One region of the Kitasatospora sp. NPDC101155 genome, then DNA from elsewhere that is predicted to be linked to it. Evidence: predicted binding sites of a transcription regulator. Region 1 holds the regulator's gene; the other holds the start of a gene.
What was found. Region 1 encodes HspR, which represses chaperone genes until heat shock. Its sites were predicted from a motif close to TTGAGNNNNNNNNNCTCAA; they were not measured.
Positions count from the first base shown of each region.

Region 1 (4,413 bases):
TCGACGAGCAGGACGATCGGCTTCCGCAGGGCCGACGCCCAGCCCAGCTCCAGGCTCACCCCGGCCGAGAGCGGGGCACCGACGTAGGCGAAGACCAGGTCCGCGGACTGCAGGGCGCGGAAGTCGGACGGCACCCGGGGCTCGGGCGCGCGGCCGGCGACGGTCCAGGCGTCGCTGTGGTGCGCGCTGTACACGGCGGCGCCGCTGCGGAGCAGGGTGGTGCGGAGCGTCGTCAGCCGCGTCCGGCTGGCGAGGGTCACCACGCTGTCGGCCGGGCCGGTCAGCCGCATCAGCGGCGCGGCCAGGAATACACGTGCACGCCGACCCTCAGGGGCCTGGCTGTCGTGGTGACGCAGGTAGGGCTCGGTCATGTCGACTCCGGGGGAAGGCCGACCGGGTGGAGGAGGCGGTGCCGGTAGGCGTGTTTAGTTGCTGCTTCAAGGAATCCGATGGTTAAGCAGGAAGGAAATTTGACGGTACAGCGGCAAGTCTTCCGGCTGCATGGGACCATCGGGAGCGAACTGATCGTCTATCAGCGGTGATGGCTTCGTCCAGCGGTCCGCCCTGGCATCTGGATGCCTGGCAGAGAGATGACGCTCGCTCTGTTGGTCGACAGGTGACACTGGAGCAAGGCATGCGGCATCATGTGGACGCTAGTGCTATTAGTCCAACTTGCGGACTTGAGAGGAAGAGGGTGGGTCCATGTCCCGTATGCGCCGACTTGTCCGTAAGGCTGCGCTGTCCACGGTAGTGGGCGCTTTCCTTGTGGCCGCTGGTGTCTCCATCGGAGGTTATGGGCCCTTTGGGATGGCGCATGGCCGTGCGACCGTTGCTGTTGTCGGGGCGGAGACGGTGGCTGACGACTTTCACTGGTAGGGCCGGCCCGTGACCGGATTGCTCGGCCGGCAGGCGGACGGAACGCCAGGTCTCCTGTGCACGCCGAATGGCCCATCGGCCTGGGCGTACCGTCCCCCGGCTTCCGTCGGTGTCCCGTGAACCGGCGGCGCGACTGACAGGCGCCGCCCGTATTGGGCCGCTGCCATTCCGTGTCCGCGGAGGAGCCTCAGGTCACGGTGTCAGTGGCCTGCGCGATCCGCCTTTGCGGCGTGCCCGAGCACGTAGCCGAGCTGGAAGAGCGAGTCGACGTTGTACTCCTCGCGCATTTCCGCGATGTGCCTGGCCAGGGTCCGTTCGCTGATGCCGAGTCGCCGTGCGATGACTCGGTGATTCGTTCCGGACAGCAGTAGGTCGATGATCGTCTGTCGGAGCTGTGAAACCACCTGCTGGGGTACGGTGCGGTCGCCCTCGAAATCCAGGGCTCTGCTCCAGTTCCGTTCGAAAACCTCTTGAGCGAGATAGTTGACCACTGCCGCGTCATGGACGAAAGCGGCCAGATTGTCACCGGCGATTGGAATGACGGCGAGCCGTCGATCAAAGATCAGCAGTCGCGTGTACGGCTCGTCCAGGGTCCGGAACTGCCACCCCTCCTTGGCGAGTGTGGCGACATAGTCCCTGGTGGGTTGGTGGTAGCGGGTGCTCGCGTTGTAGATCGACCGCATCGACGCACCGGTTCGAATGATGTCGAGATCCCGTTTCAGGAATGAAGTCAGCATTTCGGATGGGCGTGGCCCTCCAGGCTGCATGGCGAGACCTTCGGTCATGCCGTTGGCCATGGCCTGTTGTAGCCGTTGGTTAATCACCGCCCGGCCCTGAACGTACTCGATGGGGCCGCCGCTCTGGTCCGGCGTGTGAAATGCCTCCGCCAGATCTGTCAATTCACCCGGAATTGAAACCGCGCGGGACAAGAGGTCGAGAGCCTGGCGCTGCCAAGTTGAGCTCAGGCTGGCGGCAAGTTTTTCAGGGTCGGCGGCGAACAATGACCCGGGCTCGTCGTTGTCCGATATCAGAAGTCCGAGTCCCAGCAACTCCTGGATGGCCTCACCCTCCTCCTGAGAGCAGGTATCCCTGGTGAGCCGGCCGTTTCCCGCCAACGCTTTGAGGTACAGCGTGCGGGCGCCGGGAGACAGGATCGGCGATCGACCGTGGCTGTTCACCAGGTGCTCTCGATCACTCACTTTCGGCTCCTTGTCGTCGACCGGACAACTAGTCAACGCGACTGAAGTCCGCAGCCTCAGGGATCTTAATCCGAGACCGCGATCCGATGCTCAGGTCAAATGAAGGCCGCCAAGGCGCCCGGCAGTTGCTCCGAAACCAGCACTCTCTCACCAACACCGAGCCGCCGGCACCCCCCGAACAGGAGGGAGCCGGCGGCTGGCGAGGTGAGCAGTGCCCCGGGTCAGCGCTTGGGGCGCCAGACGACGAGGGCGCTGGACTGAGGGGTGGGGGGCTGGTACGGGACGAGGTCGCGGCGGTAGGAGGCGTGGACGGCGGCCTCGCGCTGCTGGAACGCGGTGGCGGCGCCTTCGAGCGAGTCGACCAGCTCGGTGATGCGGGCCTGGAGGGCGGTGACCTGGTTCTCCAGCTCGATGATCCGCTTGATGCCGGCCAGGTTGATGCCCTCGTCCTGGGAGAGCCGCTGGACCTCCCGCAGCTGCTGGATGTCGCGGGCGGAGTAGCGGCGGCCGCGGCCGGCGGTGCGGTCGGGGCAGACCAGGCCGAGGCGGTCGTACTGGCGCAGGGTCTGCGGGTGCAGGCCGGACAGCTCGGCGGCGACCGAGATGACGTACACCGGGGTTTCCTCGGTGAGCACGTACTGCGGCGGGGCCGCGGCGGTGCGCCGGGTGCGGCGGGGGCCGTCGCCGGGAAGGCCCTCGCCGAGGCCGGGGCCGATCGGGCTGTCGGGGGTCATCGGGTTCGGGGACATCTGGTCGTCACGCTCCCTTCGCCGCCCGGAAGAGGGCGGCTCGCGGGTCGTCGGAGGCGGTGGCCTCGCGGTACTGCTCCAGGGCGTTCAGCGCGTCGCCGTCGACGTGCTGAGGTACCACGACCTCGACGGTGACGAGGAGGTCGCCGCGGGTGCCGTCCTTGCGGGTGGCGCCCTTGCCGCGGGCGCGCATGGTGAGACCGTTGGCGCTGCCCGGGGGCAGCTTGAGCTTGACGGCGGGGCCGCCGAGCGTGGGTACCTCGATGGTGGCGCCGAGGGCCGCCTCGGGGAAGGTGACCGGGACGGTGACGGTCAGGTTGTCGCCCTTGCGGCCGAACACCGGGTGCGGGTCGACGTGGACGGTGACGTAGAGGTCGCCGGGCTGGCCGCCGCGCTCGCCCTGGGCGCCCTTGCCCTTGAGCCGGATCCGCTGGTCGGCCTGGACGCCGGCCGGGATGCGGACCTGCATGGTGCGGGCCGAGGTGGCCCGGCCGCTGCCGTGGCAGTCGGTGCACGGGTCGTCGACGATCATGCCCCGGCCGCGACAGTCCTTGCACGGCTCGGACAGCGCGAAGGCGCCCTGGCCGCGGCTGACGGTGCCGGCGCCGACGCAGGTCGGGCAGACCCGCGGGGTGGTGCCGGACTTGGCGCCGGTGCCGTTGCAGACGCGGCAGGGGGCCTGGCTGGTCATCCGCAGCGGGACGGTCGCGCCGTCCACCGCCTCCTCGAAGGAGAGCGTCACCTCGGTCTCGACGTCGGCGCCGCGCCGGGGCTGGGCCTGCCGGGGGCCGCCGCGGTTGAACAGGCCGCCGAAGACGTCGCCGAGCCCGCCGCCACCGCCGCCGCCCTGGTTACCGCTGAAGAGGTCGCCGAAGTCGAAGCTGTAGCTGCCGGTGCCGGGGCCGCCGGTGCGGAAGCCGCCGTTGGCGAAGAGGCTGCGGGCCTCGTCGTACTCCTTGCGGCGCTTCTCGTCGGAGAGGACGTCGTACGCCTCGGAGATGTCCTTGAAGCGCTCCTCGGCCTTGGCGTCGCCCTTGTTCGCGTCCGGGTGGAACTCGCGCGCCAGCTTGCGGTAGGTCTTCTTGATCTCGGTGGCGGTGGCGTCCTTGGGCACGCCGAGGACCTTGTAGTAGTCCTTCTCGACAAAGTCCTTGCCGCTCATGGCCTCCGCCACCTCCCGATGTCCATCGTCACTGCGCTGTCAACGGCAACTGGAAGAAGAGCCGTTGACAACGCGCTGCGGAGCCGGCCGCCGTGTTGGCCGGCGTACGACTCCGCAGCGCACTGGTTGTCAGCTGTCACAGGTTGTCAGCTGTCCGAGCCACCGTCGGACGTGTCCGCGTCGGCGGACTTCGCCTCGGCGTCCGGGGCGGACGTCGTCTGGGTGCCCGGCTGGGGCTCCGCCACGGCGACCATCGCCGGGCGGATGATCCGCTCGCCGATGCGGTAGCCGGGCTGGAGGATCTGCACGCAGGTGTCCTCGGTGACGTCCGAGGAGTAGCTGTGCATCAGCGCCTCGTGCTGGGTCGGGTCGAAGGGCTCGCCCTCCTTGCCGAACTGCTGGAGGCCCAGCTTGGCGACGACCGTCT
Region 1 covers NZ_JBIWPN010000001.1:299,964-304,376, forward strand. Annotated here, with positions in the region: gene ACIRYZ_RS01465 (hypothetical protein) at 1-371, opposite strand, end outside; gene ACIRYZ_RS01470 (helix-turn-helix domain-containing protein) at 1,077-2,075, opposite strand; gene ACIRYZ_RS01475 (heat shock protein transcriptional repressor HspR) at 2,297-2,824, opposite strand; gene dnaJ (molecular chaperone DnaJ) at 2,832-3,986, opposite strand; gene grpE (nucleotide exchange factor GrpE) at 4,133-4,413, opposite strand, start outside.

Region 2 (4,413 bases), on a different contig from region 1:
GGTCCAGGGCGTACCGGGAGAGCGCCAGCGGAACGTCGTTGACTCCGATCGCCACCGCGCTGACCAGGAAGAACAGCAGGGCCTCCCGCCCGCATCCGTCGGTGCGGAAGGCCCAGCGTCGGTTGAGCGCGTAGGAGACGACGGTGGCGATCACCGTCGCCACCGTCAGCGCGACCACCGGCTTGTGCTCCAGGACGGTGAACTTGAGCCCGACGTCGATCACCGCGGTGAGCACGAAGCAGCCGCCGCCGACCACCAGGAACTTCACCAGCCGGCGGTGCCGCAGCAGAAGCGGGCGCAGCCGGGCCGGCACCCGGGCCAGGACGCGCTGCGTGGGGGACGGCATCTCCGCAGTGTGGCACGCGGAGATGCCGTCGGCCCTGGCGAGCGCTACGCCGCGGCGGCGACCAGCACCTCGGCCGGCTCCAGGGCCAGCTTCAGCACCTCCCGTACATCCGACACCGGGTGGACGGTGAGCCGCTCCAGCACCTCGGCCGGGACGTCGTCCAGGTCGGCCTCGTTGCGCTTGGGGATGATCACCGTGGTGACCCCGGCCCGGTCGGCGGCGAGCAGCTTCTGCTTCACCCCGCCGATCGGCAGCACCCGCCCGGTCAGCGACACCTCGCCCGTCATCGCCACGTCGGTGCGCACCTTGCGGCCGGAGAGCAGCGAGGCCAGCGCCGTGGTCATGGTGATGCCGGCGCTCGGCCCGTCCTTGGGGACGGCCCCGGCCGGGACGTGCAGGTGGACGCCGCGGTCGCGCAGCGAGGTGACCGGCAGTTCCAGCTCGGCCCCGCGCGAGCGCAGGAAGGAGAGCGCGATGTGCGCGGACTCCTTCATCACGTCGCCCAGCTGCCCGGTCAGCGTCAGCCCGGTGCCGCCGGTCTCGGCGTCGGCCAGCGAGGCCTCGATGTAGAGGACGTCGCCGCCGGCGCCGGTGACCGCGAGGCCGGTGGCCACGCCGGGGACGGCGGTGCGTCGCTCGGCGGGCTCCTGGGCGGACTCCGGCACGTGGTGCGGCCGGCCGATCAGGGCGCGCAGGTCCTGCGCGCCGACCGTGGCGGGCAGCTCGCGCTCGCCCAGCTCGGCCTGTGCGGCGATCTTGCGCAGCACCCTGGCGATCGAGCGCTCCAGGGTGCGCACGCCCGCCTCCCGGGTGTACTCCCCGGCGAGCCTGCGCAGCGCCTCCTCGTCCACGCTGACCTGCCCGTCGCCGAGGCCGGCCTTCTCCAGCTGGCGCGGGAGCAGATGGTCGCGGGCGATGACGACCTTCTCGTCCTCGGTGTAGCCGTCGAGCCGGACCAGCTCCATCCGGTCGAGCAGCGGCTCGGGGATGGCCTCCAGCACGTTGGCGGTGGCGAGGAAGACGACGTCGGACAGGTCGAGCTCGACCTCCAGGTAGTGGTCCCGGAAGGTGTGGTTCTGCGCCGGGTCCAGCACCTCCAGCAGGGCGGCGGCCGGGTCGCCCCGGTAGTCGGAGCCGACCTTGTCGATCTCGTCGAGCAGGACGACCGGGTTCATCGAGCCGGCCTCCTTGATCGCCCGCGCCAGCCGGCCGGGCAGCGCGCCGACGTAGGTGCGCCGGTGGCCGCGGATCTCGGCCTCGTCCCGGACGCCGCCGAGCGCGACCCGGACGAACTTGCGGCCCATGGCGCGGGCCACCGATTCCCCGAGCGACGTCTTACCGACCCCGGGGGGCCCGACCAGGGCCAGCACCGCGCCTCCCCGGCGGCCGCCGACCAGCCCGAGCCCCTGGTCGGCGCGGCGCTTGCGGACGGCCAGGTACTCGACGATCCGGTCCTTGACGTCGGTCAGCCCGGCGTGGTCGGCGTCCAGCACGGCGCGGGCGCCGGAGATGTCGTACGCGTCCTCGGTGCGCTCGTTCCAGGGCAGCTCCAGGACGGTGTCCAGCCAGGTGCGGATCCACGAGCCCTCGGGGGACTGGTCGGACGCGCGCTCCAGCTTGTCCACCTCCTTGAGCGCCGCCTCCCGCACCTTCCCGGGCAGGTCGGCGGCCTCGACCCGGGCGCGGTAGTCGCCCTCCTCGTCGGCCGGGTCGCCGTTCAGCTCGGCGAGCTCCTTGCGGACGGCCTCCAACTGGCGGCGGAGCAGGAACTCCTTCTGCTGCTTGGCCACGCCCTCCTCGACGTCCTTGCGGATGGTGTCGTTGACCTCCTCCTCGGCGAGGTGGTCGCGCAGCAGGGTCAGCGCGTACTCCAGGCGGGCGACCTGGTCGGCCTCCAGCAGCACCTTGAGCTTCTGCTCGGCGGTGACGAAGGGCGCGTAGCCGATGTTGTCGGCGAGTTCGCCGACGCCCTCGATCTGGGCCACCCGGTCGACGATCTGCCAGGCGCCGCGCTTGCGCAGCCACTGGGTGGACAGCGCCTTGTACTCCTTGACGAGCTCGGCGGCCCGCCCGGCCACCGGCGTGCCGACCGAGGACTCCCGGAACGGCGTGGTCTCCACCCAGAGGGCGGCGCCGGGGCCGGTGGTGCCGACCCCGATCCGGACCCGGCGCACGGCGCGCACCAGCGCCACCGGCTGCCCGGCGGTGTTGGGGCCGTCCGCCAGGCGGCCGACCTGCTCCACGGTGGCCAGCGTGCCGGCCGCCGCGTACGAGCCGTCCACCCGCGGGACCAGCAGGACCTGCGGCTTGCCGGAGCCGGTGGCCGCGGCGCGGGCGGCCTCGACGGCGGCGCGCACCTCGGTGTCCTTCAGGTCCAGCGGGACGACCATGCCCGGGAGCACGACCTCGTCGTCGAGCGGCAGTACGGGCAGGGTGAGCGGAGTGGACGTCGATGCCATGATCTCTCCCCAGTCAGCGAACTTGAGCCGACCTGACTAAGGCTTGGCGCCCACCGAATGTTCCCGGCGCCTTGTTCGCCATGAGCGAACAGGGAGGCCACGGGACGACCCGGCGGACGGCATCGTCAAAAGCGCGGGGAAAGGCCGGCCCGACGGGGGCGGCCGGTCGGTCAGCGCGCGGCGGACGGCCGCGCGCCGACGTGCACCGCGGCGGGGGCCGATCCGGCCGCCGGGACCGTCGCCGAGCGCCGGCGCGGCCGGGGCCGGCGCCGCTCGGCCCCGCGCAGCCAGCGCCACAGCGCGACTCCGGCGAGCACCGCGGCCGGGTGCCCCACGGCCGTGACCACGTCCTTCTCGGTGGCGATCTGCTGGGCGATCATCAGCCCGGCGCCGCCCAGCGCCAGCAGCCGCCCGCGCCGGGGCAGCAGCCCGGCCACCGCACCCAGGCAGGCGAGCACGCCGTAGCTGACCCCGATGTCCAGGTAGTCCATCGCCTCGGGCGCCATTCGCCCGGTCTCCACCGCGGTGATCACCACCCCCTGGGAGAGCAGCGTCGCGGACACGTGCCCGATCGCGAACACCGCCGCCGCCCGGGCCGGTCCGACCCTGCGCTCCAGCGGCGCGAGGGTGAAGGCGAAGCCCCACAGGTACGGCATCCACACGTTTCCGGCGACCCAGAACCCACTCAACACAAGAGCGCGCAAAGGATGCTGGAGCAGGTTGTGGCCGTCCGAACTGGAGGCCTCCTGCAGCCGCTGGACGAGTTCCGGATCGGCGAGCGTGGCGAAGGTCGTGGTGGCGCCCACCACGGCGAGATATCCGAGCGTGAAGGGGTTGCGCCGAGGTGTCGGAACCCGCTCCAGCAACCACTCGAAGACACCGGTGCGCAGCCCGTGGCGGAGCATTCCGTACGGCACCCGCGCGGCCGCGCTCCCGTCGGCGTCACGCCGCAGTCCAGCCATGCCGCCTCCGCTCCACGCCCGCAGCCGTCGGTCCTCGCCGCAGCCCAACGTACCGGCGCGGGGCCCTGATTCCACCCGGCGGAGCGTTGTCGTGGCCACGGTACGTCGAGGTTCTGAGAGGCAGCTGAGAAAAGCCCGTGAAGGCCGTCGACCCCGAAACCGGCCGGATTACCGATATTGGTCCAGACCTTCTTCTGATTGACGCGTCAGTAGGGCCTCTGACCGGCGACTTGGCGTCAACTCGACTGCATACGCACCGTTACGCAGTGAAAATTCGCCGGGTAAGGTATCGGCCCGTGCCCACTCGTGCAGTGGGCCCGCGGGCGGCCGGACAGCCGGCCCACGGGCCGGAAACGTCCGGTCCACCTGCCGGAAAGCATCCGCTGTCCGTACGCTGCGATGTGCGCGGGAGACGTGGACGGGGAACCACCCGTCCTCCGCTCTCCTGGGCGCGCGACGGGACGGCGGACCCGGCACAGTCCACGACGGAACAAGACTACGAGCGGAGCCCCGCCATCCCCACAGGTGGCCGGCCCGCAGCCCTGGGGGCGGTGGCGTGACCGTGACAGAAATTCAGCAGGACAACCACAACGCCGGTGGCACGGTGAGCAGCCAGCGCAGAGTGCTGGTGGTGGAGGACGAGCCC
Region 2 covers NZ_JBIWPN010000006.1:254,497-258,909, reverse strand. Annotated here, with positions in the region: gene ACIRYZ_RS11975 (GtrA family protein) at 1-346, opposite strand, end outside; gene lon (endopeptidase La) at 391-2,805, opposite strand; gene ACIRYZ_RS11965 (rhomboid-like protein) at 2,976-3,767, opposite strand; gene ACIRYZ_RS11960 (response regulator transcription factor) at 4,330-4,413, shown strand, end outside.
Region 2: the regulator HspR is predicted to act here: its motif matches at 2,828-2,846, upstream of lon (endopeptidase La).